3 regions of the Nocardiopsis sp. NPDC101807 genome follow, and region 2 is predicted to be linked to each of the others. Evidence: predicted binding sites of a transcription regulator. Region 2 holds the regulator's gene; each other region holds the start of a gene.
What was found. The regulator LexA, encoded in region 2, represses DNA repair genes until DNA is damaged. The targets are predictions, from matches to a motif close to TCGAACANNTGTTCGA.
Positions count from the first base shown of each region.

Region 1 (10,123 bases), on a different contig from region 2:
CGTCGACGAGCTGTCGATCCAGGTCTCCCAGGACCCCGACGGCCTGACCGGAGGACCCTACGAGAAGGCGGGCACGGAGCTCGGGCGCGCCCTGGCGGCCGCCGGGGAGGCCGGGGACGGGGACGAGGAGGGCGCCGGACGGGAGACGGAGGACCCGCGGGACGCGGAGGAGTCCCCCGGAGGGGGCGGCGCCCACGACGCCGAGGCCGTCCTGGACGCCTTCTCCGAGGGCGGCCTGGTCCAGGTCGAGGGCGACCCGGCCGTGTCCGCCGACGCCCTGGTCGTCCTCGCGCCGGCGGCGGGGGCCGCCGACGGGGCCGACCGGGAGGCCGTCAACGCGGTGCTCACCACCGTCACCACCGCCCTGCACCGGGAGGTCGGCGCCGCCGTCCTCGCCGGGGACGTGCCGTCCTCCCGGGGCGACGGGATGCTCGCGCAGGCCCGCGCGGCCGAGCCGGAGTTCGCCACCGCGGACGTGACCGGGCGCCCCATGGGCGACATCATCGCCGTTCTGGCCCTGGCCGAGAACCTGGAGGGGGGCGCCGGGGCGTACGGGATCGGTGAGGGGGTGCGGGGGTTCCTGCCCGACCCGCTGCCCGCCGCCCGCGAGGCGGAGGACGCGGCGTCCGGCGCCGCGGAGGAGGCGGCGACCGGCGGGAGGGGCGGCGCCGACGAGTCCCGCCGCACCGTCAGGGGCGGGGAGTGACGCCCGTGCGCCCCCACTCCGTGCGCCGGTCCGCGCCCGTGCCCGCCTGCGGCGGGCGCCGTCCCGCCCCGTCTCCCGTCCGCTCCCTCGCGCAGGGCCTGGCGGGCGCCGTGGTCGGCGCGGCCGCCGCCCGGGCCGCCTACGCCGTGCTCACCCTGCCCGAACGCGCCTGCGCCCCCGCCGGGCCGGGGGCGGGCGGTGCGACCGGCACGGCGCCCGGCGACCCCGGAGCGGAGGACCCCGCGGGGGGACCCGGTGCGGACGCCCCCTCCGCCTGGCTGCGCCGCAACTTCCGGGGCCGCGTCGTCACCCTCCAGGAGGGCCCGGCCCTGGCCTCGGGGGTGTGCGCCGCCAGCCTCCTCGTCCCCGGGCCGGCGCCGCGTGTGCGCGCCGCGTCCGCCCTCGCCGCGGCGGGGGCCGCCGCGTTCGGGGCCTACGACGACCTCTCGGGCAACGGCCATGCCCGTGGCCTGCGCGGACACCTGTCCGCGCTCGCTCGCGGAGAGGTCACCACCGGCCTGGTCAAGATGGTCGGCATCGGCGCCACCGGGGTCGCCGCCGCCTCCCTGCTGCGCCGCGGGCCGGTGGACACCCTGGTGGACGGTGCGCTCATCGCGGCCGGCGCCAACCTGGTCAACCTGTTCGACCTGCGCCCCGGGCGCGCCGCCAAGTTCGCCCTCCTCGCCGCGGCGCCGGCCCTGGCCTCGCCCGCGGCGCCCCTGCTCGGCCCGGTGGTGGGCGCCTGTTCCGCGCTGCTCCCCGACGAACTGGCCGAGCGCTCCATGCTGGGCGACGCGGGGGCCAACGCCCTGGGCGCGGCCCTCGGGGCCGCGGCCGTCGCGCAGGCGCCGCGCCCGGTGCGCCTGGCGCTGTTCGGCGCGGTGGCCGCCCTGACCCTGGCCAGCGAGGTGACCAGTTTCTCCCGTGTCATCGACCGCGTCCCGGCCCTGCGCCGCCTCGACCAGTGGGGCAGGCGCCCCGTCCTGAGGACGGCCGCCGGAGGGGCGGAGGACGGCGGACGCACGGGTGCTCCGGGCGAAGGGCGCCCGGTGGGAAGGTGCGCGTGAGGTGTCCGCGGTGGCCCGCGCCGTCCACGGCGTGACGAGCGGTGTCGGCGCGGCGGCGGCGCTCATCGCGGTGGCCACCGTGGGGGCGCGCCTGGCCGGGTTCGGCCGCACGGTGGTCTTCTCGCAGACCGTCGGCGACACCTGTCTGGGCACCGCGTACGTCACCGCGAACCAGATCCCCGCCGTCCTGTTCGAGATCGTCATCGGCGGGGCGCTCACGGCCGTGGTCGTCCCCGTCATGGCCTCGGCCGCCGCCCGCGGCGACCACGACCAGGTGCGCCGCACCGCGTCCGCGCTCATCACCTGGGTGCTGCTCCTGTCCGTCCCGCTGTCCGCCCTGCTCGCCCTCGCGGCGCCCCCGGTGACGGCGCTGATGCTCGGTGCCGGGGCCGGCTGCGACGGGGAGGCGCTGCTCGCCCTGTCCTCCCGCATGCTCGTGGTCTTCGCACCCCAGATCGTCTTCTACGGGCTGGCCTCGGTCCTGTACGGCGTCCTCCAGGCCCACCGCAGGTTCCTGGCTCCCGCGCTGGCCCCTCTGCTGTCCAGCCTCGTGGTGATCGCCGCCTGCCTGGCCTTCGTGCCGCTGGGCGGCGGCCACCGCCAGGACGTCGCGGGCCTGCCCGCCGCGGCGGAGCTCACCCTGTCGCTCGGCACCACGGCGGGGGCGGCGGCCCTGTTCCTGACGGTGCTCGGCCCCGCCGCGCGGCTGAGGGTGGGGCCCCGGCCGCGCCTGAGGTTCCCCGCCGGGGTGGGGGAGCGGGTGCGCTCCCTGGCGGCGGCGTCACTGCTGCCGCTGGCGGCCATGCAGGTGTGCCTCCTGCTCTCGGTGGCCCTGGCCAACTGGGGCGGGGGTCCGGGGGCGGCCGTGCTCTACACCTACGCGTGGGCCCTGTTCACCCTCCCGTACGGGGTGATCGCGGTTCCCATCGCGACGAGCGCCTTCACCGCCCTCGCCGTGGCCCACGCCGAACACGACCGGGAGGGGTTCGCCGCGCTCGCCGCCGGAGGCGCCCGTGCCTGTGTGGTGGCCACCGCGGGGGTGGGCACCGCGCTCGCGGCCGCCGCCGCCCCGGTGGCCGGGGTCTTCGCCCAGCAGGATCCGCAGACCCTCGAACGGGCCCTGCTGGCCTACGCCCCGGGTGTGGTGGGCTTCGGCCTGGTCGCCCTGCTCAGCCGGGCCCTGTACGCGTCCCACCACGGACGTTCCGCAGCCGCCGCCCAGGTGGTGGGATGGCTCGTGGTGACGGTGTGCGCCGCGCTCCTCGTGTGGCTGCTCCCTCCCGGGTGGTCGATCGCCGGGCTGGGCGCTGCCAGCACGGTCGGCCTGACCCTGGCGGCCGTACTGCTGTGCGCCGGCGTGGCGCGCGCGCACGGCCGCGGCGCCCTGGCCGGCGTGGCGCGCTCGGTGCTGGCCGCCGCCCTCGGCGGCGGCGCCGGGTGGGCGGCGGGCCGGGCGGTCGCCGGGCTCCTGCCCGCCGACGGGGTGTGGCAGTCGGCGGGGGCCGCCGCCGCGGCGGGCGCCGCGGGGCTGGGGGTCTACGCGGCGGTCGCGGCCCTGGCGGACCGCGCCGCCGTGCGGGCCGTCGCCGACCGGGCCAGGACCGTACTCGAACGCAGGAGGGGGAAGCGGTGAACGGCAGGATCGCGCTGGTCGTCGGTACCAGCACAGGAGGCGTCGGCCGTCACGTCCGCTCACTGGGCGCGGGACTGCGCGCCCGCGGGTACCGCGTGGCGGTGCTCGGCCCGGCGGAGGCCGAGCAGGAGTTCGGGTTCACCTCGGAGGGCCTGCGCTTCTCGCCGGTGCCCATCGGCCCCGCCCCCTCTGCGGGGGACCCCGGCGCGGTGCTGCTCCTGCGCTCGCTGACGCGTGGCGCGGATGTGGTGCACGCGCACGGGATGCGCGCCGGTGCGCTCTGCGCGCTGGCGGGCGTACGGCCGCTGGTGGTGACCGCGCACAACGCGCCGCCGTCGGTCGGGGGCCTCCTGGCCCTGGCCTACCCCCTCCTGGAGCGGATCGTGGCCCACCGCGCCGACGCGGTGCTGGGAGTGTCCGGCGACCTGGTGCGGCGGATGCGCGCCCTCGGGGCGCGGGAGGCCCGCCTCGCGGTGGTGGCCGCGCCGGAGACGGGGACGCCGCTGAACGGGCGCGAGGCCACGCGCGCCGACCTGGCGGTCCTGCCCGAGCGCCCCCTGCTGTTGACCATCGGCAGGCTCGCGGAGCAGAAGGGGCTGCACATGCTCCTGGACGCGGCGCCCTCCATCGCCGACCGCAGCCCGGAGCCGGTGATCGCGATCGCCGGGGACGGCCCCCTGTGGGGCCGCCTGCACGACACGGCGGCGGAGATGGACGCCGACGTGCGCATGCTCGGCCACCGCTCGGACGTGGCCGACCTCCTCGCCGCCGCGGACGTGTTCTGCCTCACCAGCCAGTGGGAGGGGCCGTCTCTGGTGATCATGGAGGCGCTGAGGGCCGGGCTCCCCGTGGTCTCCACCCGGGTCGGGGGGATCCCCGACCTGTACGCGGGGACGGTGCTGATGGTGCCGCCGGGGGACACGGCGGCGTTCGCGGCCGCGGTGGGCCGGGTCCTGGACGACCCCGTGCTGGCGGCGGACCTGCGGACCCGTTCACGGGAGACCGCGCGGACGCTGCCGACCGAGGAGGACGCGGTGGAGGCCGCCGCCTCCGTGTACAAGTCGGTGCTCCGCCGCTGAGCCGCCGCGCGCCGGACGGCGGGGCGCGGCGGGATCCCCCGGACCGGGGTTCCGGGCCGGGGGACCCCTACCCGGGGGCCTGACCCCTGTGTCCCGGGGGAGCCATGGATACCACCGCCGCCGCGACTTCCCGGGGGAGCCGGAGGATGCCATCCTGATCCGTGGGTCCGAAGGTGTGTCACAGCGTGCGCACGACCGGTACCCTGGGTTTCACGTGAGGGGAGTATCCCTGTCGCGGCGGTGTCGTCATCACGGAGTACAGAGTCGTTCTCCCGGTGCCGTCGGTTCACGTCCTCCGGACGTGAGCGGGAGAGACCTCCGGTAGTTCGACGTGCGTGCACACTGCTCGCGCGCACCAACCGGAGGAGAATCCGTCTGTGGACGTTCCCATGTGGGTGTGGGCTGCGACGATCGGTGGAATGATCGCCGTCCTGGTGATCGACCTGGCCATCGTCGACCACCCCTGGAGCAAGAAAAAGGGTCCCCAGGAGTTCGGGATCAAGCAGGCTGCCTGGTGGGCGGCCTTCTACATCGGCATCGCCATCCTCTTCGGTTTCGGGGTCTGGTACTTCGGCGGCGGTTCGGCCGGCGCGGAGTACTTCGCGGGCTTCGTCACCGAGAAGAGCCTGAGCATCGACAACCTCTTCGTGTTCTACCTCCTCATGGGCTCCTTCGCGGTGCCCAAGAAGTACCAGCACGAGGTCCTGCTCGTCGGCATCGTGATCGCGCTCGTCATGCGCGGCATCTTCATCGTCCTCGGCGCCCAGGTGATCAACGCCTGGAGCGAGGTCTTCTACCTCTTCGGCGCCTTCCTGATCTACACCGGTTACAAGATCCTCCGTGACCACATCAAGGGCGACGAGGAGGAGAAGGACTTCACGCAGACCCCCGTGGTCCGACTGGTCAAGCGCTTCTGGCCGGTCAGCAGCGAGTACCACGGCGCCAAGCTGACCGTGAAGCTCGACGGCAAGCGCCACGTCACCCCGATGCTCCTGGTCATCCTCGCGATCGGCGTCATCGACCTGGTCTTCGCCGTCGACTCCATCCCGGCGATCTTCGGCCTGACCCAGGACGCCTACATCGTCTTCACCGCCAACGCCTTCGCCCTGCTGGGCCTGCGCCAGCTGTACTTCCTGCTGGCCGGCCTCATGGACCGCCTGGCCTACATCAGCTGGGGCCTGTCGGCGATCATGCTGTTCATCGGCGTGAAGATGATCTTCCACGCGCTGCACGAGAACGGCATCCACATCGTCGACATCGGCATCGGCACCTCGCTGACCGTGATCCTCGGCATCATGACGATCACCATCGTCGGAAGCCTCGTCAAGTCCAGGGTCGACGAGCGCAACAAGCCCGCCGTCGAGGAGGAGAAGGACGTTCCGGCCGACAGGTCCTGATTGCGGGCGGGCGGCCTGCGGGCCGCCCGCGGACATCCTGCGATTCGGCCTTTTTCGAACAGCTGTTCGTCTATAGTGGTGGTGTCCTGGCGCGTGAGCGCCGGGGCGCCACCACTTCTCCGTAGTGGAAGAAACCGACGTCGGCGATCGTTAGTCTTGACGGACGGGGAAGGCCGGAGCCCTCCCCGCATCCCCTCACCGGCCCGATTCCGAGGCCGAGGCGGTCGCCCGAGGCCGTTCGCCCGCCACGCCGCGAAGCCACACACGGGTCGCCCGCCGTCATCGGACGCGGTCCGCGACCCGGTGCGCCTATGCCGAAGGATGTCTCACTCGATGGTCGAACAACTGGTAGTCCGGGGAGCCCGAGAGCACAACCTCAAGGACGTCTCGCTGGACCTGCCGCGTGACTCCATGATCGTGTTCACCGGCCTGTCGGGGTCGGGGAAGTCGTCGCTGGCCTTCGACACGATCTTCGCCGAGGGGCAGCGGCGCTACGTCGAGTCCCTCTCGGCCTACGCGCGCCAGTTCCTCGGCCAGATGGACAAGCCGGACGTGGACTTCATCGAGGGCCTGTCCCCGGCGGTGTCCATCGACCAGAAGTCCACCAGCCGTAACCCGCGTTCCACCGTCGGCACCATCACCGAGGTGTACGACTACCTGCGCCTGCTGTGGGCCCGCATCGGCGTGCCGCACTGTCCGGAGTGCCGTCGGGAGATCGCGCGGCAGACGCCGCAGCAGATCGTGGACCGTGTCCTGGAGATGACCGAGGGCACCCGCTTCCAGGTGCTGGCCCCGGTCGTGCGCGGACGCAAGGGCGAGTACACCGAGCTCTTCAAGGACCTGCAGTCCAAGGGCTACACCCGGGCGGTCGTGGACGGCGAGGCGGTGCGCCTGGACGAGGCGCCCAAGCTGGGCCGCTACGACAAGCACGACATCGCCGTGGTCGTGGACCGTCTCTCCGTCAAGGAGGGCGCCCGAGGCCGGCTCAACGACTCCGTCGAGACCGCGCTCAAGCTCGCCGGCGGCACCATCGTCCTGGACTTCGTGGACCTGGACGCCGACGACGCCGAGCGGGAGAAGGTGTTCTCCGAGCACCTCTACTGCCCCTACGACGACCTCTCCTTCGAGCAGCTCGAACCCCGCTCCTTCTCCTTCAACGCCCCCTACGGCGCCTGCCCCGACTGCTCGGGCCTGGGCACCCGCATGGAGGTCGACGCCGAACTGCTGGTCCCGGACCCGGAGAAGACGCTGTCCGAGGGCGCCATCGGCCCCTGGTCGGGCGGGCCCAACAGCGGCTACTGGGAGCGCATCCTGACCGCGGTCGGCGAGGCCGTCGGGTTCGACCTGGACACCCCCTGGGAGAGGCTGCCGCGCCGCGCGCGCAAGGCGCTCCTGGAGGGGCACGACACCCAGGTCCACGTCACCTACCGCAACAGGTACGGGCGCAACCGCTCCTACTACACCGAGTTCGAGGGCGTCATCCCCTGGGTGAAGCGCCGCCACTCCGAGACCGAGAGCGACTACGGTCGCGAGCGGCTGGAGGGGTACATGCGCACCGTGCCCTGCCCCACCTGCGACGGGACCCGCCTCAAGCCGGTCGTGCTGGCCGTGACGGTGGGCGGCCGGTCCATCGCCGAGGTCGCGCAGATGTCGCTCACCGACAGCGCGGCCTTCCTCGCCGGGCTCAAGCTCTCCGACCGCGACGCGGTCATCGCGGCCCAGGTCCTCAAGGAGATCAACGCCCGCCTCGGCTTCCTGCTCGACGTCGGCCTCGACTACCTGAGCCTGGCCCGCTCCTCCGGGTCGCTCTCCGGCGGCGAGGCCCAGCGGATCAGGCTGGCCACGCAGATCGGCTCCGGTCTGGTGGGGGTGCTGTACGTGCTCGACGAGCCGTCCATCGGCCTGCACCAGCGCGACAACGCCCGCCTCCTGGAGACCCTCCAGCGGCTGCGCGACATCGGCAACACGCTGATCGTGGTCGAGCACGACGAGGACACCATCCGCGCCGCCGACTGGGTGGTGGACATCGGCCCCGGCGCGGGAGAGCACGGCGGGCACGTCGTGGTGTCGGGCATCGTGGACGAACTCCTCACCTCCGAGACGTCGCTGACCGGCGAGTACCTGTCCGGCCGGCGCGTCATCGCGCTCCCCGAGGGGCGGCGCCCCCTCACGAAGGGGCACGAGCTGGTGGTGAAGGGCGCCCGTGAGAACAACCTCCACGGGATCGACGTCGCGTTCCCGCTGGGCGTGTTCACGGCCGTCACGGGGGTGTCCGGTTCGGGCAAGTCCACCCTGGTCAACGAGATCCTGTACAAGGCGCTGGCCAAGGAGCTCAACGGGGCGCGCGACGTGCCCGGCCGGCACGTGCGGGTCAACGGCATGAACAAGGTCGACAAGGTCGTGCACGTCGACCAGAGCCCGATCGGGCGCACCCCGCGCTCCAACCCGGCCACGTACTCCGGGGTCTTCGACCACATCCGCAAGCTGTTCGCGCAGACCACCGACGCCAAGACGCGCGGCTACCAGCCCGGCCGGTTCTCCTTCAACGTCAAGGGCGGCCGCTGCGAGGCCTGCGCCGGCGACGGCACGCTCAAGATCGAGATGCAGTTCCTGCCCGACGTCTACGTGCCCTGCGAGGTCTGCCACGGCGCCCGGTACAACCGGGAGACCCTCCAGGTCCACTACAAGGGCAAGAGCATCTCCGAGGTGCTCAACATGCCCATCTCCGAGGCGCTGGAGTTCTTCGAGCCGATCAACGCCATCCGCCGCCACCTCCAGACCCTGGACGACGTCGGCCTGGGCTACGTCCGGCTCGGGCAGCCCGCCACCACCCTCTCGGGCGGTGAGGCCCAGCGCGTCAAGCTCGCGGCGGAGCTCCAGCGGCGCTCCACCGGCCGGACGGTGTACGTGCTGGACGAGCCGACCACGGGTCTGCACTTCGAGGACATCCGCAAGCTGCTGGGCGTGCTCAACCGGCTGGCGGACACCGGCAACACGGTGATCGTCATCGAGCACAACCTCGACGTCATCAAGACCGCGGACCACGTCATCGACATGGGACCCGAGGGCGGTTCGGGCGGCGGCACGGTGATCGCGGAGGGCACCCCGGAGGAGGTCGCGGCGGTCGCCGAGTCCTACACCGGGCGGTTCCTCGCCAAGCTGCTCTAGCAGTCAGGTGCCGGGCGGGTCCGCTCCCACCGGGTTCGGCGGGCCGGGCCCCGCCCTCCCGGGGCGGGACGCCCGGCCCCGGACGGCGGGGCCGGCCCCGGCGGGTCGGCTCCTTCGCGACGAGTGCCGCCGGGTGGGTACAGTCGGGCGTGTCCGTGCGCCACCCTGCCCCGCGCAGCCCCTCGACCGCCAGGAGGTCGGCCACCGCCATGAACGCTCCCCCGACCGGACCCGAACACGGAGTGCCGCCGGAGGGCCGCCAGGAGCCGCCCCGCGACCGGGCGCACGGGTACGCCCCCGCGGACCCGGCCGAGACCACCGTGCCCGGCACCGGGCACGCGGCCCCCTCCGCCCCTCCCGGGCCCGAGCGGCTGTACCCGCTGGCGGGCTGGCGGACCCGGGTCGCGGCCAGGCTCGTCGACCTCGTCGTGGTCGCCCTGCCCGCGCTGCTCGTCGGACTCGTCGTGACGCTGGCCTGGGTCGGGGTCCAGCAGGTCTCCGACGGGTCGACGCAGGGCATCGAGGACCGGTACCCGGTCTTCCTGTCGGTGATCTGGTTCGCGTTCTGCACCGGCTACGAGACCTTCGCCCTCGCCCGTCGGCACCAGACCCTGGGCAAGCGCCGGATGGGGCTGAAGGTGGCGCCGGCGGAGGGCGCCGGCAGCCTGGGCGCCGTGCGCATCACCGCCCTGGTCGTGCGCGCCGCACTGCCGGCGCTGCCCTTCCTGTTCGTGTACCTGCTGTTCTTCGCCCTCGGCTGGCTCTGGTGGCTGCTGGTCGCCCTCATGGTGGTGCTCACCGGCGGCATGGCCGCCTGGAACAGGCCCAACCGGCAGGGCCTGCACGACAGGATCGCGGGCACCGTGGTGCTCGACGTCGCCGACCCGCAGGCGCCCCCGCCGGCCCCGTAGCCCCGACCGGAAGGGCTTCCCGAGGGACCCGGCACAGGGCACCCCCCGACGCCTACTACATTGTGTAGTAGGGCCACTAACCGTCGTGCGACACGCATCATGCGAGGTCAGGGGGACGGTACCACGACCGTCGTGCAACAGGTAGTGCGGTCAATCCAAGAC
Region 1 covers NZ_JBIWMK010000010.1:287,298-297,420, reverse strand. The annotation lists gene ACIRPH_RS27850 (copper transporter) at 1-706, shown strand, start outside; gene ACIRPH_RS27845 (hypothetical protein) at 745-1,773, shown strand; gene murJ (murein biosynthesis integral membrane protein MurJ) at 1,784-3,406, shown strand; gene ACIRPH_RS27835 (glycosyltransferase family 4 protein) at 3,403-4,485, shown strand; gene ACIRPH_RS27830 (TerC family protein) at 4,863-5,882, shown strand; gene uvrA (excinuclease ABC subunit UvrA) at 6,216-9,050, shown strand; gene ACIRPH_RS27820 (RDD family protein) at 9,260-9,961, shown strand.
Region 1: uvrA (excinuclease ABC subunit UvrA) is a predicted target of LexA. The motif match lies at 5,937-5,952, and genes of this name have one in related genera.

Region 2 (10,123 bases):
GGCGCCCCCGGCGGCCGGGAACCCTACCAGGCGGTGCCGAGGAACTCCTCCAGCGCGGGGGCGACCCCCTCGGCGAAGGGTCTGTCCGAGTCCAGGACCGCCGCTCCGGGCTCGTCCTCGAAGGCCCGGAGGATGTGGTCGGTACCGGGCAGGTCCACGCGTTCGGCGCCGTCCAGACCCGTCATGAGCCGGTCCACGTCCTCCCGGGAGACCTGGGCGTCGTCCTCCCCCCACAGGACCAGGACCGGTGTGCCCTCGGGCAGGTCGCGCCCGAGCTCGACGGGGTCGAGGCCGTCCATGAAGGAGAGGAAGTCGGCGTTCCACGGTGTGTAGACGCCGAACTGGTCGCTCTCCTGCGACGTGAGGTCGCGCCCTCCCCTGACCGCGGCCCGCCCGGCGCGCATGTCCGAGAGGAGCTGCACGGCCTCCGCCTCCCCGATCTGGCCCGCCCCCTCCGCCAGACGGACCTGCTCGGTGACCTGGCGGTCGAGGAGGTCCAGGTAGCGCGTGCCCGGAGGGGCGGCCAGCACCAGCGCGGGCGAGGGGCGCCCGGAACCGATGAGCTCGTGGGCGCGCAGGGCGTAGAGGGCGCCCTCGCTGTGGCCGACGACGACCACGCGGTCGGGGTCCACCTCGGGCTGCGCGACGAGCTCCTCGTACGCCGCCACGACCTGCCGGTCGAAGACCTCGGGGTCCACCGGGGCGATCGTCCGGACGCCTCCGGGGCCGGTCTCCTCCCCGGTCTGGGGATCCGGGCCGCTGCCGAACTTGTCGTAGCGCAGCGAGGCCACACCGGCGTCGGCGAGGACGCGGGAGAGGTTGCGGTTGGTGTCGGCGTCGGGCCGCGCGGGCGCGTTGCCGTCGCGGTCGGTGGGGCCGCTGCCGGAGACGATGAGTGCGCCGGGGACGCTCCCGGACGCGCCGTGCGGCGTGCGGAAGCTCGCGGCCACCTCGTGCCCGCCGCCCTCGAAGGTGAGTTCGCGCTCGACCCCGCCGACCCCGGGGGGCTCGGCGCCGCCGGTGTCGGCCGGGGCGCAGGCGGCGGTGGAGAGCAGGACTGCGAGGGCACCGCCGACCAGTGCGGCACGCGGCCGGGCGGAGGGGGAGGAGAGTGGTGTGGACACGGTTCCAGCCTAGCGGCCCCGCCCGGCGGGCCCCCGTCGTCCACAGGCCGTCCCGCGGCCGTGCGCGGGCCGAGCGGCCCGGGCCGGTCCGGCCGTCGGGCGCCCGCGCGCACGGTACGGCGCCGCGACCACGCGTAGGGCAGCGGCGTGCTGGGCGCGCCCACGGCACGGCGCCCCCGGGCCGTCGGGGGACGGCGCCGGAGGCGCGGGGCGGTGGGGCCGGACCGGGCTCAGACGCGTCGCATGACCGCGACGACCTTGCCCAGGACGGTGGCGGCGTCCCCGTTGATCGGCTCGTAGGCCTCGTTGCGCGGCATCAGCCAGACGTGGCCGTCCTCCTCGCGGCGCAGGACCTTGACGGTCGCCTCGTCGTCCAGCAGGGCCGCCACGATGTCGCCGTTGTTGGCGTCCTGCTGCTGGCGGACCACGACCAGGTCGCCGTCGGTGATGGCGGCGTCGATCATCGAGTCGCCGACCACGGTGAGCATGAACAGGCGGCCCTCCCCGACCAGCTGGCGGGGCAGCGCGAGCACGTCCTCCACCGACTCCTCGGCCAGGATGGGCCCGCCGGCGGCGATGCGGCCGACCAGGGGCACGGCCGCGGCGCGCGAGGGGTCGATGTCCTCGGGGGTCACGGTCTGGCCGGAGGAGCGGCCGGGCGAGCGCAGCTCCACGGCCCGGGGCCGGTTCTGGTCCCGGTGCAGGTAGCCCTTGCGCTGGAGGACCTTGAGCTGGTGCGCCACGCTGGACGGGCTGGAGAGGCCGACCGCTTCCCCGATTTCCCTTATCGAGGGGGGGAAGCCGCGCTCGCGTACATACCGCTGGATGCAGTTCAGGACGCTCTGCTGTCGGGCGGTGAGTTTGGGGGCGTCGGGCGTGGATCCCCCCGTGTTCCCCACTGCGGTGAGAACGGCGGTGGAATCTGCGGTTCCGGGATTCTCCTCCGGCACGGCCGGGCCTCCTCGGCATTCGGTTCGGTCAGGGCCTGATTGCGTGACTGGCCGCCACCGGTCCGCAACCGCGCCGACCTGGGGTCCGCGTGATGGCGAAACCAGCGTGAAATCACAGTCAACATTAGACGTTGCGCACGGTGATATCAAACAAGCGTTCGATGGCTCGGGCCATTGTGCCGCGTGTTTTCGCGGTCAATTTCCGGCCTCTACCGACGTGTGTACACGTGTTCACGTGGTGTTGTCCCCGGAATGCGCGAAGACGTCTCCCCGAGGGCGGTTCCGGCAGATGTGGGACTGGTCTCCCGGATCCCGGGCGCGAGGACGGAACCCCCTCGTGGGACGCGTTTCCGGCCGTGACGGGCCGCCGGTCGCAGCGGGCGCCGGGGGCCTCCGCCGCTATTCTTGTCGACGGAGCCCGCCGCCCCCGGGGCGTCCCGGCCTCCCCGCGCCCCCGTGTCCGGCCCCTTCCCCGCCGTCGCCCCCGACTCCCGTCCGCGTGCGGGACGCGCGGGACCTGGCGCCCAGACCCCCTCGCGACGGGGCGCTCTCCCGCCCGCGTGCGGGACACGCGGGCCGCGGAGTTGCGGGCCACCCCTTGCTGCGCCTAAGTTCGACCACAACATCTGGTGCTCTCGTGGGATGGATTGCCCAGGAGTTGTGGTTTAGTAGAGATACAGGGTGTCGATTCGGTGAGGGAAGCAGGTGAACCAGGATGCACTGTCCGTTCTGCCGCCATCCGGACACCAGGGTGATCGACAGCAGGTCCACCGACGACGGCGCGGCCATCAGGCGCCGCCGGTCCTGCCCCGTGTGCGAGCGCAGGTTCACCACGCAGGAGACCGTCCTGCTGATGGTCGCCAAGCGCTCCGGGGTCACCGAGCCCTTCAGCCGTACCAAGATCATCGCCGGGGTGCGCCGGGCCTGCCAGGGCCGGCCCGTCTCCGAGGACGCGCTCGCCAAGCTCGGCCAGAAGGTCGAGGAGGAGATCCGCGGACGCGGCGTCGCCGAGGTGCCGGCCCACGAGATCGGCCTGGCCATCCTCGGCCCCATGCGTGACCTGGACGAGGTGGCCTACCTGCACTTCGCCAGCGTCTACCGCGGCTTCGAGAGCCTCGCCGACTTCGAGGCCGAGATCGCCAGCCTGCGGCAGGACCGGGAGGGCGGCGACGGCGCGGCCGGACCCCTCCCCGAGAGCAGCACCACCACCGGGTAGCGCCCCCGCGGCCGGGAGAGGGCCGCGGGCGGGGCACCGCAGGGGCCGGCCGGACACCGCGGGACACGTCCTCCCGTGACCGGCCGTCCCGTATTTTCCGAGGACGCCGTGCACGGTTGGGCAGGCCGTGCCCACGAGGTAGGGGGAGAATCAACGATGACGGAAACCGCCAGCGGTTCGACGGGGCGCAAGGGCAAGGGGAGCCGCAAGGGCCTGAAGATCAAGCGGGTCTTCACGACCCCCGGGACGCACCCGTACGACTCCCTGGAATGGGAGCGCCGCGACGTCGTCATGACCAACTGGCGTGACGGCACGGTCAACTTCGAGCAGCGCGGCGTGGAGTTCCCCGCCTCCTGGTCCATGAACGCCACCCAGATCGTGGCGAGCAAGTACTTCCGCGGAGCCGTCGGCACCCCCGAGCGCGAGTGGAGCCTCAAGCAGCTCATCGACCGCGTCGTCGGCGTCTACACCGCGACCGGCGTCGAGCACGGCTACTTCGCCGGCGACGAGGACGCGGAGATCTTCGACCACGAGCTCAAGCACGCCCTCGCCAACCAGCTGTTCAGCTTCAACTCGCCGGTGTGGTTCAACGTCGGGACGGCCTCCGCGCAGCAGGTCAGCGCGTGCTTCATCCTCTCCGTCGACGACACCATGGAGTCGATCCTCGACTGGTACAAGGAAGAGGGGATCATCTTCAAGGGCGGGTCCGGCGCGGGTGTGAACCTCTCCCGCATCCGCTCCAGCAAGGAGCTGCTGTCCTCGGGCGGCACGGCCTCCGGTCCCGTGTCCTTCATGCGCGGCGCCGACGCCTCGGCCGGGACCATCAAGTCCGGAGGGGCCACCCGCCGGGCCGCCAAGATGGTCGTCCTGGACGTCGACCACCCCGACATCGAGGAGTTCGTCGAGACCAAGGCCCGCGAGGAGCACAAGATCCGCGCCCTGCGCGACGCGGGCTTCGACGTGGACCTGGGCGGCGCCGACATGTTCAGCGTCCAGTACCAGAACGCCAACAACTCCGTCCGCGTCTCCGACGCGTTCATGCGCGCCGTCGACACCGGATCGGAGTTCGGCCTCACCTCCCGCACCACCGGCGAGGTCGTCGCCACCGTGGACGCCAAGGACCTCTTCACCCGCATGGCCAGGGCCGCCTGGGAGTGCGCCGACCCCGGCATCCAGTACGACGGCACGATCCAGGACTGGCACACCAACCCCGAGACCGGGCGGATCAGCGCCAGCAACCCGTGCAGCGAGTACCTGTCCCTGGACGACTCCTCCTGCAACCTGGCCTCGATCAACCTGCTGAAGTTCCTGCGCGAGGACGACACCTTCGACGTCGAGGGCTTCACCAGGCTCACCGAGCTGGTCATCACGGCGATGGACATCTCCATCACCTTCGCGGACTTCCCGACCGAGAAGATCGGTGGGACGACCCGCGCCTACCGCCAGCTCGGCATCGGCTACGCCAACCTCGGCGCCCTCCTCATGGCCACCGGCCACGCCTACGACTCCGAGGGGGGCCGCGCCGTCGCCGCCGCCGTCACCTCGCTGATGACCGGCACCGCCTACCGCCGCAGCGCGGAGCTGGCCGGGGTGGTCGGACCCTACGACGGCTACAAGCGCAACGAGCAGGCCCACAAGCGCGTCATGCGCAAGCACGCCGCCGCCAACGACGACCTGCGCACGGTGACCACCCTGGAGGAGCCCGTGCACGCCGCGGCCACACGCGAGTGGGCCGAGTGCCTCCGGGTCGGGGAGCGCAACGGCTGGCGCAACGCCCAGGCGAGCCTGCTCGCGCCCACCGGCACCATCGGCTTCATGATGGACTGCGACACCACCGGCATCGAGCCCGACTTCTCGCTGGTCAAGTTCAAGAAGCTGGTCGGCGGCGGCTCGATGCAGATCGTCAACCAGGCCATCCCGCGCGCGCTCGCGAACCTGGGCTACCAGGACGAGCAGGCCGAGGCGATCGTCGAGTACGTCGCCGGGAACGGCCACGTCGTGGACGCCCCCTCCCTGCGCCCCGAGCACTACGAGGTGTTCGACTGCGCGATGGGCCGCCGCTACATCAAGCCCATGGGCCACGTGCGGATGATGGCCGCCGTGCAGCCGTTCCTGTCCGGAGCGATCTCCAAGACGGTGAACGTGCCGGAGGACGCCACGGTCGAGGACTTCGAGCACATCTACTTCCAGGGCTGGAAGCTGGGCCTGAAGGCGCTCGCCGTCTACCGCGACAACTGCAAGGTCGGCCAGCCGCTGTCGACGGGCTCGTCGGAGGAGAAGGAGGAGGCGGCGCCCGAGGCGCGGACCGTCGAGGCGCCCCGCCCGGTCCGCCGCCGCCTGCCCAAGAAGCGTCCGAGCGAGACCACCTCGTTCTCCGTGGGCGGCGCCGAGGGGTACATCACGGCGGGCTCCTACCCGGACGACGGCCTGGGCGAGGTGTTCATGAAGCTCGGCAAGCAGGGTTCGACCCTGGCCGGGGTCATGGACGCGTTCTCCATCGCGATCTCCATCGCCCTCCAGTACGGGGTGCCGCTGGAGACCTACGTGGACAAGTTCACCAACATGCGGTTCGACCCGGCGGGCATGACCGACGACCCGGACATCCGCATGGCCCAGTCGGTGGTGGACTACATCTTCCGCCGCCTGGCCCTGGACCACCTGCCCTACGAGGAGCGCGCGGCCCTGGGCGTCCTGTCGGCCTCCGAGCGCCAGGCGCAGCTCGCGGGCGAGGACCCGGCCCAGGTCGCGGCCCAGGTGGAGTCCTACGCCCAGTCCGCCGCCACCCACGGGGCGGAGGCGTCCGGGACCACGGCCGCGCCCGCTCCGCAGGCGTCCCCGGCGGAGCCCGCCGAGGTGCACTCCACGGCGGACCTGCTGGCCGGCCAGGGGTTCGTCGCCGACGCGCCGCTGTGCGTCACCTGCGGCACCAGGATGCGGCCCTCCGGCAGCTGCTACGCCTGCGAGGGCTGCGGCTCCACCAGCGGCTGCAGCTGATATGACGACGGCCCCGACCGGGGCCGGGGCCCGCCCCGGGGGGGGGGGCGGTTACGCCCCCCCCCCCCCCGGCGTGCCCGGGGGGCCCCCCCGCCATCCCGGGCCGGCCCCGGGCCCACCCGCGCGGGGCCCCCCGGCGGGGGGGGGGGCCCCCCCCCGGGCGCCCCCGCCCCCCCCGCCCCCCCCCGGGGGGGGCGGCCCCCGGGGGGGGGGGGGGCGGCCCGCCCCCCCCCCCCCCCCCGCGGCGTTCCCGGGGTGCCCGCCCGGCCTTCCGGGCCGGGCCCGGGCCTCAGCCGCGGTCGCCCGCGGCGACGGCGACCGCCGCGGTGGCGGCGGTCACGCCGAGCACGGCGGGCCACGGGCCGACCTTTCCGGCCAGGGGGTGCGCGAGGCCGAACGCTCCCACGTACACCGCGGTGAGCGCGACCGCCGTGCCCACGCCCGACCGGCGGCGCCACGTCTCGAACGCCGCTGCGCCGAAACCGGCCAGCACCGCCCCGCCCAGCGGCCGGTTGCCGGTGGCGCGGGCCACCGAGTATCCGCCGACCAGACCCGCGGTGGTGAGGACGGCGCTGGGTACTGCTGGCATCGTGCTTCCTTCCCTCGTCCCGGCCGGATCCGGCGCGGTGCGTGCGGGACCGACGTTATCCCCGTGCCCGTGGGCGCGCCACGCGGCACGCACGCGTCGGGGGAGGGGCGCGGCGGTGACCAGGGAGGTGACGGGAGAGCCCGCCAGTCACACTCCGGACACGAGGGCTGGGTTTCGGGCATAGCTCATGACAGGGTTGATGCTGTCCTCTAACGCCTCGCAGTGCACGAAACCGGTTCCGACCTGGAACCGGACCGCGGTACGCGGCGTCGAAGCGGACAGTTCCCCGACCTCCGACCAAGGAGTTCCCGCCTATGTCGTTCGCGCAGACCGTGCGCGGCGCGGCCGGCGCCGTCGCCCAAGGGGGCGATCCGCGCCAGGCCGTGTCCGACGCGCTCCACCAGGCCTCCTCGCAGGTCACCGAAGGCAGCGGCCTCGACCCCCGCGACTTCGTCGCCGCCCGAGAACAGGGTGACTCCGTGGGCACCCGGATCGAGCAGAAGAGCACCTCGCTCAACAACGCGGGCGAGGCGCTCAACCGCAGCTACTACGAGCGCGGCAGCGGCGGCCCGGTCCACGTCATCTGCACGATGGTGATCCCCAAGGGCCGCACCCTCGTGACGATGCTCCCCGCGATCCTGCTCCTCGTCCTGGGGGTCCTCGGCGCCTTCACCGTGCTCCTCCCGCAGGCCGTCGCGGGCGGCAACCCGCTGATCAACCCGTTCTTCGGCCTCCACTACTGGATCATCACCCTCGCGATCGCCGCGTTCATGTGGTGGCGCCAGGGCATGGTGATGGTGCCGGAGGGCTGCGAGGCGATCGTCACCCGGTTCGGCAAGATGGAGAACATCTACCAGCCCGGCCGGGTCACGCTCCTCAACCCCTGGAAGCGCGTCTCCTACATCGTCAACACCACCCGCGAGTACCCCTTCAACGCGCCGATCCGCTCGGCCCCCACCAAGAGCGGCGTGCAGGCCTCCATCGACCTGTTCGTGCAGTTCAGGATCAAGAACGCCACCGACTTCGTCTACACGCTGGGCGGGGTGAACGGCTTCCAGGAGAAGCTCAACAACGCGATCAGCGAGACCACCCGGAGCCTGGTCTACGAGCAGGAGGCGTCGGCGATCTACGACATGGTCGGCGACAACACGCAGAGCCTCGTGGAGCAGCTCAACCGGCAGTTCAGCGGGATCGTCGAGCTGACCAGCGCCAACATCACCCACGCCGAGCCCTCCAACCAGGAGTACCGGATGGACCTGGCGGCGCCGGAGATGGTCCGCGTGGCCAAGGACGCCTACACGTTCGAGTACGAGCTCCAGCTGCGCAAGGAGCAGAACGAGGGCGACCTCAACAAGGAGCTCGCGACCCTCAACGAGACGCTCTCCGCGATCCAGGCCGACATCGCGCAGTACCAGGCGCAGATGGACACCGCGCTGGAGCGGGAGACCAACCGGGCGCGGGCCACCGCCCGCCAGCGCTTCGTCGAGGCCGAGTCCGAGGCCAACGCCAACGCCGCGCTCCTCCAGGCGCAGGCCCTGGACATCCGCGCGGTCAGCGCGGCCGAGGCCCCCGAGATCCTCAACTACCGCTTCCGGGAGAACCTCCTGGACAAGCTGGAGTCCGTCGCCGACAGCCTCCCGCAGGTCCTGCGGATCGGCTCCGGCGACGCCGCGAGCGTCGACTACCTGCGCATCGCGCAGGAGATCATCGGACAGGCCGACACCGCCCTGTTCTCCCAGGAGGACATGGAGGCCATCCGCTCCCGGCTGGGCGAGATCCGGGGCCGCATCGGCGAGCGCCAGCAGGAGATCGACTCGCTCCTCGCGGAGGACGGCGGCGCCGCGGGCCGCCCGGCCGGGGAGGACCCGGGCGAGGACCTGGTGGAGGAGATCCGCCAGTCCGTCTCCGAGCAGGCCATCGACGAGCGCCTCGCCGAGACGCCCCGGCAGTCCCCGGAGGACGGGGAGGCGGACGCCTCCGCCGCGCCGTCCGACGCCCCGGCGTCCCCCGGCGGACCGCGCCACGACCCCGAGCACCCGCCCCCGCCCCCGTGGTCGCAGCAAGGTCCGCAGGGGTCCGGCCCGAACCAGGGAGGTCAGTAGATGAGCCAGTCCGTGAACGTCGGCAGCGGCTCCAGCATCAAGGAGTCCCTCGCCTCCTGGGGCGACCTGGCAGGCCTGCTGCGCGGAGGCGACCAGGGCGCGATCGTCCCGGTCGTCATACCGCGCGACAACCGGGGCCTGCGCTGGATGGTCCTGGTCTGGTTCGGCTTCTTCGCCCTGTGCTCGGCGCTGATGATGACCCTCAACGCCTTCGTCGGCGGGGTCGCGGCCGGGGTCGCCTACAGCGTCCTGTCCATCCCGACGCTGATCGTCGGCGTGCTCAGCATCGTCGCGGCCGGGCTGTGGTGGTGGCGCGGCTCGATCATCGAGATCGAGGAGGGTACCCACGGCATCCTCACCAAGTACGGCGCGATCGTGCGGCCGATCGGCCCGGGCCGCCACTACCTGTGGCACCCCTGGTCGCGCGTGGACTTCGTGGTGGACACCCGGACGGAGATCCCCTACACGGCTCCGGTCCTGGCCTGCCCCACGCGCGAGAACGTGCCGCTCAAGTCGATCGAGTTCTTCCTCAAGTTCCAGATCACCGACCCGATCCGGTTCGTGACGATCATCGGCGCCAGCAACTTCGACCTGGTCCTGTCCAGCGCGGTGCAGGACGCCATCCGCCAGCGCAGCCGCCAGGTCAACACCGAGTCGGCCTACGACCTGCGCGGCTCCAACGTCGAGGACATGCGCCGCCTCCTCAACGGCCAGCTGGAGAAGTACGGCGTGCGGATCACCGGCTGCAACATCCCCGACGTGCAGCTGCCCAACCAGTACCAGCAGCACCTGGCCACCCGCGAGCGGGTCGCCAAGGAGCTGGTGGCCTACGAGCAGGAGTGGGAGCTGACGCGCAAGCGCCGCATCGACACCCTGCTGATGGACATCGAGCGCTCCAAGAAGACCCGCGACGCGAAGATCGTCGAGGTCAACGCCTCCCTCAACAAGGCGCGCAAGGACGTGGCGCAGATGCTGGAGGAGCAGGTGACCGAGGCCCAGCGGGTGCGCTACGAGATCGAGACGCGCGGCCGGGCCGACCTGGTCGCCGCGGAGAACGAGGCCAAGGCGCAGCAGCGCCTCGCCACCGCCTACCGGGACAACCGGGCCGTGCTGGAGTACGAGCTGGCGCGCCGCCGCCTGGACGTCGG
Region 2 covers NZ_JBIWMK010000007.1:388,043-398,165, reverse strand. The annotation lists gene ACIRPH_RS23080 (alpha/beta hydrolase family protein) at 24-1,124, opposite strand; gene lexA (transcriptional repressor LexA) at 1,355-2,074, opposite strand; gene nrdR (transcriptional regulator NrdR) at 2,790-3,290, shown strand; gene ACIRPH_RS23065 (vitamin B12-dependent ribonucleotide reductase) at 3,447-6,284, shown strand; gene ACIRPH_RS23060 (hypothetical protein) at 6,574-6,873, opposite strand; gene ACIRPH_RS23055 (SPFH domain-containing protein) at 7,188-8,975, shown strand; gene ACIRPH_RS23050 (SPFH domain-containing protein) at 8,976-10,123, shown strand, end outside.

Region 3 (10,123 bases), on a different contig from region 2:
GCCGTCGCCGCCGAGGTCGCGGGCCAGGTACTTCGTGCTGTTCTCCAGGACGGCCTTGGCGGAGCCCATCCAGTCGTAGACGGGCCAGGCGACGCTCGCGTCGAAGGTCAGGGAGACCACTCCGGAGCCGTCGGGGGCGGCCGCCATCAGCTCGCGGAACCCGACGGCGAGGGCCTTGAGCGAGAACCCGGAGACGTGGACCGCGGTGGCGACGTCCTCCCAGGCGGTGTTGAGGAAGTTGCCGCCCAGCGCGGACTCGGGGGCGTAGGCGATGGCGTGCAGGACGCCGTCCACGTGGTCCCAGTGCTCGGCCACGGCCTTCGCGGTGGCGCTGATCTGCTCGGGGTCGGTGACGTCCATGGGAAGGACGTCGACGGGCTCGGAGGGCAGCCGCTTGGCGACCCGTTCCAGGATCGACAGGGGCCGCCCCGGCGGGTTGGTGAGGATCACCGAGTGCCCCTGGCGCATGGCCTCCTCCGTGATCGCGTACGCGATGGAGGACTGGGTGGTGATTCCGGTGATGAGCAAGTTCACGACGTCTCCCTGGCTGGATGTACTCGCTGCCAGTGGAAACGTATCGGCGGCGGGGCCGCGCGTCGCCTGTGGACCGGCACAAGAAATCCGCGGAGACTTTGAAGCCGCGCGCCGTACCGGCGCCCCGGGCCGCCCCCGCCGCCCGGAGGAGGGCCCGGCGGGCGGCGCGGAGCCGCGGCGCGCTCCGGGGGCGCCCGCGCGGGCGCCCCCCGGGGCCGCGGCCGCCCGCCGGAGGACCGGGGCCTCGGCGGGACGGGGCGGCCGGGCCCTACGCGTGCGCGGTGGAGACGCCCGCGTCGTCGAAGGTGGCGACGTCGCGCAGGACCCGCGCGGCGCCCTGGAGCAGGGGGAGCGCCAGCAGCGCGCCGGACCCCTCGCCCAGGCGCAGCTCCAGGTCGACCAGGGGGCGCAGCCCCAGGTGGTCCAGGGCCAGCGAGTGGCCGGGCTCGCTCGAGCGGTGCCCGGCGAAGCAGGCGCCGAGCGACTCGGGCGAGATGGCCGCGGCGGCCAGGGCGGCCGACCCGGCGATGACCCCGTCCAACAGGACCGGAACGCCCAGCGCGGCGCCGCCCAGCACGAACCCGGCCAGGGCCGCGTGCTCCAGTCCCCCCAGCGCGGCGAGGGTGCCGATGGGGTCGGCGGGGTCGACCGGGTTGGCGGCCAGGGCCCGGCGCACCACGTCGACCTTGTGCTCGAACGTGGCGTCGTCCACGCCGGTGCCCCGGCCGGTGGCCAGCGACGGGTCGGCCCCGGTGAAGGCGCAGACCAGGGCCGCCGCCGGGGTCGTGTTGGCGATCCCCATGTCCCCGGTGACGAGGCACCTGTTGCCGGCCGACACCAGGTCGCGGGCGACCTCGATGCCGCCCTCCAGTGCCTGGAGGGCCTGTTCGCGGGTCATGGCGGGTCCCCGGGTGAAGTCCGCGGTGCCGCGCGCGACCTTGCGGGGCAGCAGTCCTGCGGCTCCGGGCAGGTCGCCGACGACGCCGACGTCCACCACCGTGACCGTGGCGCCCACCTGCCGGGCGAGGGCGTTGACGACCGCGCCCCCCTCCAGGAAGTTGTGCACCATCTGGGAGGTGACCTCCTGGGGCCAGGGGGTGACCCCCTGGGCGTGCACCCCGTGGTCGCCCGCGAAGACGGCGACGGCTGCGGGCTCGGGGATCGGCGGGGGGCACTCCCCGGCCAGCCCGGCGAGCTGCACCGAGACGTCCTCCAGGACCCCGAGGGAGCCCGGCGGCTTGGTCATCCGGTCCTGCCGGTCCCGGGCCTCCTCCAGCACCCGGGTGTCCGGCGCTCCGATGGCGGTGATGGTCTCCTCCAGCAGGCTCGTCGGCTCCTGGCCGGGCAGACCTCGGCGGCCGTAGCGGTCGTGGTGCACCGCCCAGGACAGGGGGCGTTCGTCCGCCCGGTCGGCGGGGTCGGCCCCGGGCTCGGCGGGGGGCTCCTCGACGAGCCCGACGCACAGGTAGGCGGCCACGCCGAGGTACGAGGGGAGTTCGAGGGCGCGGGCGATGTCGAGCGCGTCGACGTGGCCCACCCAGCCGACGCCGAGGCCCTCCGCCCGGGCGGCGATCCGGAGGTTCTCCACCGCGAGCGCGGCGGCGTGGGACGCGCTCTCGGGCCTGGCGTGGCGGCCCTGGGCGTGGTGGGCGCCGCGGGCGGGGTCGACGGTGACGGCGATGTTGACCGGCGCATCGAGGACGGCCTCGACCTCGGCCCCGTCGAGGGCGCGGGTTCCGTGCGGTGCGTCCGCGAGGGCCCCGAGCTCGGCGAGGGCGAGGTCGCGCACGCGTGAGCGCAGGGCGGGGTCCTGGACGACGACGAAGTCCCAGGGCTGCGAGTGGCCCACGCTCGGCGCCCGGTGGGCCGCTTCGAGGACCCGGGTGAGCACACCGTGGGGGACGGGGTCGGGGCGGAAGCGCGTCCGGGCGTCGTGCCGCCCGCGGAGGGCGCGGTAGACCGCGGCGCGCTCGGCGTCGTCGAAGGCGGGGGCAGGCCGGCGGTCGGCCCCGGCCCCCTCGGGTTCCGGGTGCGCCTGCGGGTCCCGGGGCTCCTCGGTCCCGGCGGACGCCGGTACGGGGGCCGGCCGTGAGGGCCCGGTGTGCTGCGGCCCGGGAGGGGGCGCGGCTGTCTCGTGTGCGTCCATGCCCTGTTCCGGCTCGGCGGTCGCGGGGTGCTGGTCCGCGTGTGCGTGGTTCGTGGTCGGCCCGGCGGGGCCGTGCGGCCCGGCGGCGTCCGGCTCCTCGGCCCGCTCGCCCCGGAAGGGGATCACGTTGGGCCGGAGCGGGGGGCCCGAGGGCGGGGGCATGTCCGGGGAGGGCTCGCTCGCGACGCGGGCCTCCCGCGGCGCGGTGGTGTGCCGGTCCGCCGCGTCCCCGGCCGGGTCTCCCGGCTGCGGGTCCGCCGCGTCCCCGGTCACGGGTTCCGCCGGGGGCGGGTCCTGCGGCGCCGGCCCACCCGCCTCCGGTCGCGGCGGGGGCTGCGGGGGCGCGGGCTCCCTGGGCCGGAACGGGTTGGCCGGTCCTCCCGCCACGTGCGGCGCCCGCGCCTGGGCGCCGCGCCCGCTCTCCGGGAGCCCGTCCAGCAGGCCGCCGATGCGGGAACCGAGCCCTGGAGCGGGTTTTCCGCTCCTCCAACGGGGCGGCTCGTGTTCGCCGTCCCCGCCGCTCCGGGCGTCCCCGCGGTCATCGTTGGTCATGATCGCTCCCCGAGAGAGGTGTGTCGACTGCCCGTTCCGCTTGCTCCGGCGCAGACCGGTAAGCGTAGCCCGCGGTGTTCGTCCCCCGCGCACGGGTTCCCCGGACCCGGGCGGCCGGCCCCGGCTCCGCCGCCGGGGTCCCCACGTCACGACCAACTGTGCCAGAGACCGCGCGGGCACGCGGGGGGACCGGGGTCCCTCTCCGCCCCGGACCGGGTCGGGGCGTGCGCGGCCGCCCGGCGACCGCCGGGCCCCGGGGAACAGGGAGCGGGGCCCGGGCCCCGTCCTCGGCGCGGGCCGCCCGCCGCCCCGCCCGCGTCCGGGCGGGGCCGGATCCCGGACCGCCCGGGCCGGTGCGGTGGAGCGGCGCCGGGGACGCTCACGGCGGAGCCGGGGGCCCGCCGCCGATCCCGTCGCCGCCGTGGCGGCGCGGGTCCTCGTGGGGCGGGGCCCCGGGCCGCCCGCCCTCTTCACGTCCATGCGCGTGTCTGCGTCCCGCCGCGTCCGAGAACCGCCGCGTAGGACGACATGCCGGACGCCCTGCCCGCCGACGACGCCCGTCGGCCCCGCCCTCCGTCCTGTCACGCGTGCCGCGGGAAGCCGTCTGTGCCAGGGTGTGCGCACTCCCCCTGCCCCCGGCGAGCGCGATCCGGAACCGACCGATCCGAACGGAATGGACACACGATGCACAGGCGTACCTTCCTCACCGGGGCCACCGCCACCGCCGGCCTGGCCGCTCTGGGGACCGCTCTGCCCTCGCCCCGCCCCGCCCTCGCCGCGACAGCGTCCGGCGACACGGCCCCGCGGGTCCTGGCCGAGCGCTCCTCCTCCGCCGGGCTGGTCAGGCCGGAGAGGCGCTTCGACTTGGTGGCGGTCACCGGCGCCCCCGGCGGCACGGACACGGCGATCCGCTTCGAGACCGCCGACGGCCTCGGCCCGTGGCGCCCTGTCCACCTGCACACCGGCGGGCGCGACGACCGCGGGCCGTCCGCCGCCGCGCTGGTGCGCGCGCCGGAGGGGGCCACCGGCTACGAGGCAGGGCCCGGCGGGCGCACCGCCGCCGTGAACCTCACCGACGGCGAGGAGCTGCGCCTCGGCGGGCCCGGGCGGGTGACGCTGTCCTCGGGGTCCTCAGCCGTACCTGCCGCCGCCCGCGCCGGGGTCCCCTTCCGCACCCGGGCCGGCTGGGGCGCCGACGAGTCGTGGCGCTTCGGCGAGGGGGGCGACGACCTGTGGGCCCCCGAGTTCCACCCCGTGCAGGCGCTGACCGTGCACCACACCGCCATGCCCGCGGGCGACGACCCCGCGGCGGACGTGCGGGCGGTCTACTACCTGCACGCGGTCGAGCAGGCGTGGGGCGACATCGGCTACCACGTGCTCATCGACCCGGAGGGAACGGTCTACGAGGGTCGGCACTCCGGCGGGGACGGCGTGCCCGTCTTCTCCGGGGTCCCGTCCCCCGGCCGGGCGCGCTCGGTGACCGCCGGGCACGCGTTCGGCTTCAACCACGGCAACGTGGGGGTGTGCCTGCTCGGCGACTTCACCGAGGAGCTGCCCACGGAGGCGGCGCAGGACTCCCTCGTCGCCGTGCTGCGCGTGCTGTGCGCCGTGACCGGCGTCGACCCGTCGGAGGAGATCGCGTACGTGAACCCCGGCACGGGCGCCGTCACGCCGGGCGACGCGATCTCGCGGCACCGGGACTGGCTGGACACCGAGTGCCCGGGCAACGCGTTCGCCGAGGTCTTCGACACCGCGATCCGCGACCGCGTTATCGGCGGCCCCGCCTAGGCGCACCGACGACGGGGACCGGTGGCGCCCGCCCCGGCCGACACGGGCGGAGAGGGCCTCCGGCGACGGGGCGGGTCGCGACATCCGCCACCGGGCCGGAAGGCCCTCGACGCCCCGCCCCACCCACGCCGACGCCAACGCCAACGCCAACGCCAACGCCAACGCCACCCTCGCACCCGCCGGGCGCGGCGGAGGAGGGCCCGGCGGCGGGTCCTCGGCCGTGGGCGGGCGCCGGCCGGGCGGCGCGGTCCTTCCGAAGCGTTCCGGTGGACCGCGCCGCGGCCTCACCGCCGGGGCGGGCCGTCCGCGGCGACCGCCTCGTGCGCGGCGCGCTCCAGGCGGTCCCGGTACCCCTCCCACCAGGCGCGGTCCACGGCGGGCAGGTTGTCGCCCCCGGCCGCCAGCCCGGCGGCGCCGTCGATGAGCTCGCGGAGGATGTCGGCGTGCCCCGCGTGCCGGTCGGTCTCCGCGATCAGGTGCACCAGGACCAGCCGCACCGTCACCTCGGCCCGGTGCCGCGGCCACCAGGGCACGTGGCCGACCGCGTCCGCCCCCAGCTCGGCGACCGTGGCGTCCCCGTGGGCCCACACCCTCCTGTACAGGCCCACGATGTACTCGCGCGACTCGTCGGGGGTGGCCCACATGTCCGTGTTGGGCTCCGCGTCGGGGTCGGCCCAGGGCACCGGCTCCCCGAAGGGGCGGCCGAACACCGCCCCCAGGTAGTCCGACTCGACGGCGACCAGATGCTTGACCAGGCCCAACAGGTTGGTCCCGGTCGGTGTCACCGGTCGTCGGACGTCGTACTCCGAGAGTCCGTCCAGCTTCCACAGGACGGCCTCCCGCGCTTCCCGGAGGTAGCGCAGGAGCTCGGGGCAGGGGTCTGTCGCGGTCATTCGGCAACGCCTTTCTCGAGGGGCGCCCCGCCCGGGCGGGCGGGGCCGAGGACTGTTCCGCGCACCACCGGCCCGGGCGGGGGAGCCCGCACCCGGCGCGCGTGCGTGACCGGCACGCACCGGTCCCGGGTGCTCCTCGCGGGCGCGTATCGTGAGCGCACTCCACACCGATGTCGAAGGGGAACAGCGGCATGTCCACCGTCCAGCAGCACCCGATCCTGCCGTCCGTGATCCTGGAGACCGAACGCCTGCGCCTGCGCGCGTTCGTCGAGGCCGACATCGACGACGTGCACATGAGCTGCACCGACCCCGAGCTCCAGCGGTGGATCCCGATCCCCGGCCCCGGGCGGCCCTACACCCGCGAGGACGCCGAGCTGTGGTGCCGCGAGGTCGCCCCGGGGATGCGCACCGGCGGCGAGGGCCAGCAGTGGGCCGTCGTGGAGAAGGGGTCGGGCCGCCTGGTGGGCGCGATCGGCCTGGTCCGCACCCTGTGGCCCGCCATGAACACCGAGGTCGGATACTGGGTGTCCCCCTGGGGCCGCGGCCGGGGGTACGCGACCGAGGCGGCCGTGGCCGTCTCCCGCTGGGCGGTCGACCAGGGCTTCCTCCGCGTGGAGATCAAGGCGGGCACCGGGAACACCGGTTCCCGTCGGGTCGCGGAGGAGGCCGGATTCACCTTCGAGGGCGTCGAGCGGAGCGCGATGCCGCTGCACGAGGGCCGGACGGATCTGGCCGTGTACAGCCTCCTGCCCTCCGACCTGGTCCGCTCCGGCGACCTGTAGTCCGGGGCACGCGGGCGCGGGGCCGCCTCCCGCCGCGCGGACCGCGCCCGGGCGGACGGCCGCGGGGCCGCCCGGCCGGGTCGGCGCGGGCGCCGGGCCGGCCGGGAGCGTCCGCGCGAGGGGCCCTAGCCCCACACGCGGGAGAGCAGCCAGGTCCCGCTGGCCGTGTCGTGGCGCAGTTCGTACACGCCCTGGGACCGGGACGTCCCCGCCTCCACCCTCCAGTGCCTGCGCTCGGGCACCTGGGACCCGCTCACCGGCGTCCAGTCCATGCGCAGCGTGACCCAGTGGTCGAGGATCCTGCGCACGCCGTACACCCTGCCGTTCCACGTGAACCGGGCCGGGCGCCCGTCGTCCTCGACGACGGTGACCTCCGCCCCGTAGTACCGTCCCACGACACTTCCCCTCAGCATCATCCGCCTCCTGAGCCCCAACGCATGCCGCCGGGACACCCACCCGTGGGGAAGTCGCGGACGAGTGTCGAACATGTGTTCTAATCCTAGCGAAATCAGCGGCCCCGTGGAACTGTTTCGGGAAGTTCCGCATCCCCCCATGTGGCGACGGCGCCGCGTCCCCGCACCCGAGGACACCGTCCGCCGGTCCGGCCCCGCACGGAACCCCGGCACGCCCCGGGCCGTCGGCGTACTGTCCGAGGACCGCCGCCACCCGCACCAGACCCGCCCCGGCCGGCCCCCGGCCCTCCCCACCACCGCGTTCGGCGTCCGGCCCGGCCGAGCGCCGAACCAGTCCAGAACGCGTCGGCGTGTCGGCATCGGTACGCTGTCAGGCGCGCAGCACACGAGCCACCACGAGGGACCCCCTACTGTGACGTCGAACGGACACGAGAGCGGCAAACCCCTGCGTGCGGGGGACCCGCGCGAACTGGACGGCCACCGCGTCGTGAGCCGCCTGGGGCGCGGCGGCATGGGCACCGTGTACCTCGCCGAGGACCCCTCCGGCCGGTCCGTGGCCGTCAAGCTCATCCATCCCGACCTGGCCGACGACGAGTCCTTCCGCCTCCGCTTCGCCCGCGAGGTCGAGTCCGCCCGCCGCGTCGCCCGCTTCTCCACCGCCGGTGTCCTCGGCGCCCGGCTGGAGGGCGACCCCCTCTACATCGTCACCGAGTACGTGCCGGGGCCGAACCTGGACGAGGCGATCCGCTCGGGCGGCCCCATGAGCGGCGGCACCCTCGAGGGGCTCGCCCTGGGCGTGGCCGCGGCCCTCACCGCCATCCACGGGTCGGGGGTCGTCCACCGCGACCTCAAACCCGCCAACGTCCTGCTCTCCCCCGTGGGACCCAAGGTCATCGACTTCGGCATCGCCCGCGCCCTGGACGACGCGGGCGGCGGGGTCACCCGCTCCAGCCAGCTCATGGGCACCCCCTCCTACACGGCCCCCGAGCTCCTCCTGGGGGAACAGGCCACCGCGGCGGCCGACGTCTTCGCCTGGGGCTGCCTCGTCGCCTTCTCCGGCACGGGGAGGGCCCCCTTCGACGCGGCCACCGTGCCCGCCGTCCTCCACAACATCTCCTCCGCGCCGCCCCGCCTCGACGGCCTCGACCCGGCCCTGCTGAACCTGGTCCGGGCGACCCTGGACAAGAACCCCGCCCACCGGCCGTCGTCCCAGCAGATCCTGGCGCGCCTGACCGGGCAGGCGGAACCGGAGGAGGCGGAGGTCAGCCGCACCATCACGGACTCCTGGGCCCCGCCCAGCGGTGTGCCCGTGGTCGGAGCGCCGCCGCAGGAGACCGGCGCCGGGCGCGCGCACGGCGGACCGTCCGAGGGCCGGACCGTCCCCCAGGTCCCCGCCACACCCCCGGGCGGGCAGCCCTCCGGGGCCGGGGACCCCCTGCAGCCGGGGACCGCCGGCGCCCGCCCCTTCCGGGACCCCCACGCGCAGCAGCCGCCGGTTCGGCCGGCGCCGCCCGCCCAGCAGGCGCCCCAGGACCGGACCCCGCCGGCCCGGCAGACTCCCGACGGGCACGGGTACCCGCCGTCCGGCCCCCAGCCGGCCCCGGGACACCGGGCCGTGTACCCGAACCAGCCCCCGGGCCGGGGGCAGAACCTTCCCGGCCGCTACCCGCCGCCGGGCCCGGGAAGTCCTTCCCCCGCTTCGCATGAACGGGGCCCCGGCGCGCAGCACGCGTACTTCAGCGGCCCGGGAGGCCCCGGGGGCCCGGCGGTGTCCGGCGCCGGCCCGAACCCGGGCAGGCGCCGCAGGGCGGTCGCGATCGGCGCCGCCGCGGCCGGGGTCGTCCTCGTCGCCGCCGTCGGCGGGGCCGTCCTGCTGAACGGCTCGGAGGAGGTCCCGCCCACCGTCTCCCTCTACGAGATCGACTTCACCACCGACCCGGGCTGGGGCTCGGTCTACGACCCCGGTACGGAGGACGGCTACTGGCAGGAGGAGCGCGGCTACCTCCTCCAGCACGACCCCGGGACCAGCACCTACGTCAGCCGCGGCACGAAGGCGGCGATCACCACCGAGAGCGTGCTCCCCGACAGGGTCGTGGTCAGCTCCACCGCCTACGTCGTCGAGGGCCCCGAGCAGGCCGTGTTCGGGGTGCGGTGCTGGGACAACGACGGCGAGGAGTACCGCACCCACTACGAGGCCCTGCTGCGCTACGACGGCAGGCGCGCGGAGATCCGCCGCATGAACGAGGAGGACGGCGACCGCACCCTCGCCGAGACCACCGAGGTCTCCGGGTTCGAGCCCTACCCCCTCTTCGACGAGGAGGTGCGGGACGCCGACTACGACCCGGGCGATCCCTACGCCTTCGAGGCCGACACGGTGCCGACCAACACGGTGACGCTCTCCTGCCAGTACTACGGCGAGGACGCGGAGGACGGGGAGGGGGAGCGCATGGAGCTGTCCATGTGGGTCAACGACGAGAACGTGCTGACCACCGTCGACGACACCCCTCTGCCCGACGACGGGGAGGAGGCGGCGGACCGCCGCCAGGTCGGCGTCGTCACCCGCCCCGGGCCCGGCAACGAGCCCCTCGGCGTGCTCTTCACCGACTTCTACCTCGGCGAGGTCACCGAGGAGTAGGGGCGGGGCGCGGTCCCCGTGCCCGGGGCGCCCCGGGGGGGTGACGCGCCCGCCGCAGGGGGCGGGGGCGCGCCGCCGGGCGGCGCGCCCCGTACGGGTCCTCGGCCGGGGCCGGGCGGACCCGGGGTCAGTCCTCCCCGCGCGGCTCCGGCGGCGACCCCGCCAGGCCCGCACCGGCCCGGCGCACGTCGTCGCGGGCGTCCGCCACGGCCCGTTCGGCGGCCTCCGCCGCGTCCATGGCGGCCTGGGCGGACGAGGACCGGGCCGGGTCGGGAGCCCCGATCCGGGCGGGCCCGGCGTCCTCGCCGCCGTCGCCCTTCTCCGTGGACGGCCTGCGGTCGGCCGCGTCGCCGGCGAAGGCGTGGCTGACGTTCTTGACC
Region 3 covers NZ_JBIWMK010000004.1:708,570-718,692, reverse strand. The annotation lists gene fabI (enoyl-ACP reductase FabI) at 1-534, opposite strand, end outside; gene cobT (nicotinate-nucleotide--dimethylbenzimidazole phosphoribosyltransferase) at 803-3,232, opposite strand; gene ACIRPH_RS16015 (peptidoglycan recognition family protein) at 3,917-5,020, shown strand; gene ACIRPH_RS16010 (DinB family protein) at 5,305-5,913, opposite strand; gene ACIRPH_RS16005 (GNAT family N-acetyltransferase) at 6,105-6,695, shown strand; gene ACIRPH_RS16000 (DUF6504 family protein) at 6,821-7,111, opposite strand; gene ACIRPH_RS15995 (protein kinase) at 7,521-9,743, shown strand; gene ACIRPH_RS15990 (SPFH domain-containing protein) at 9,871-10,123, opposite strand, start outside.
Region 3: ACIRPH_RS16000 (DUF6504 family protein) is a predicted target of LexA. The motif match lies at 7,176-7,191, and genes of this name have one in related genera.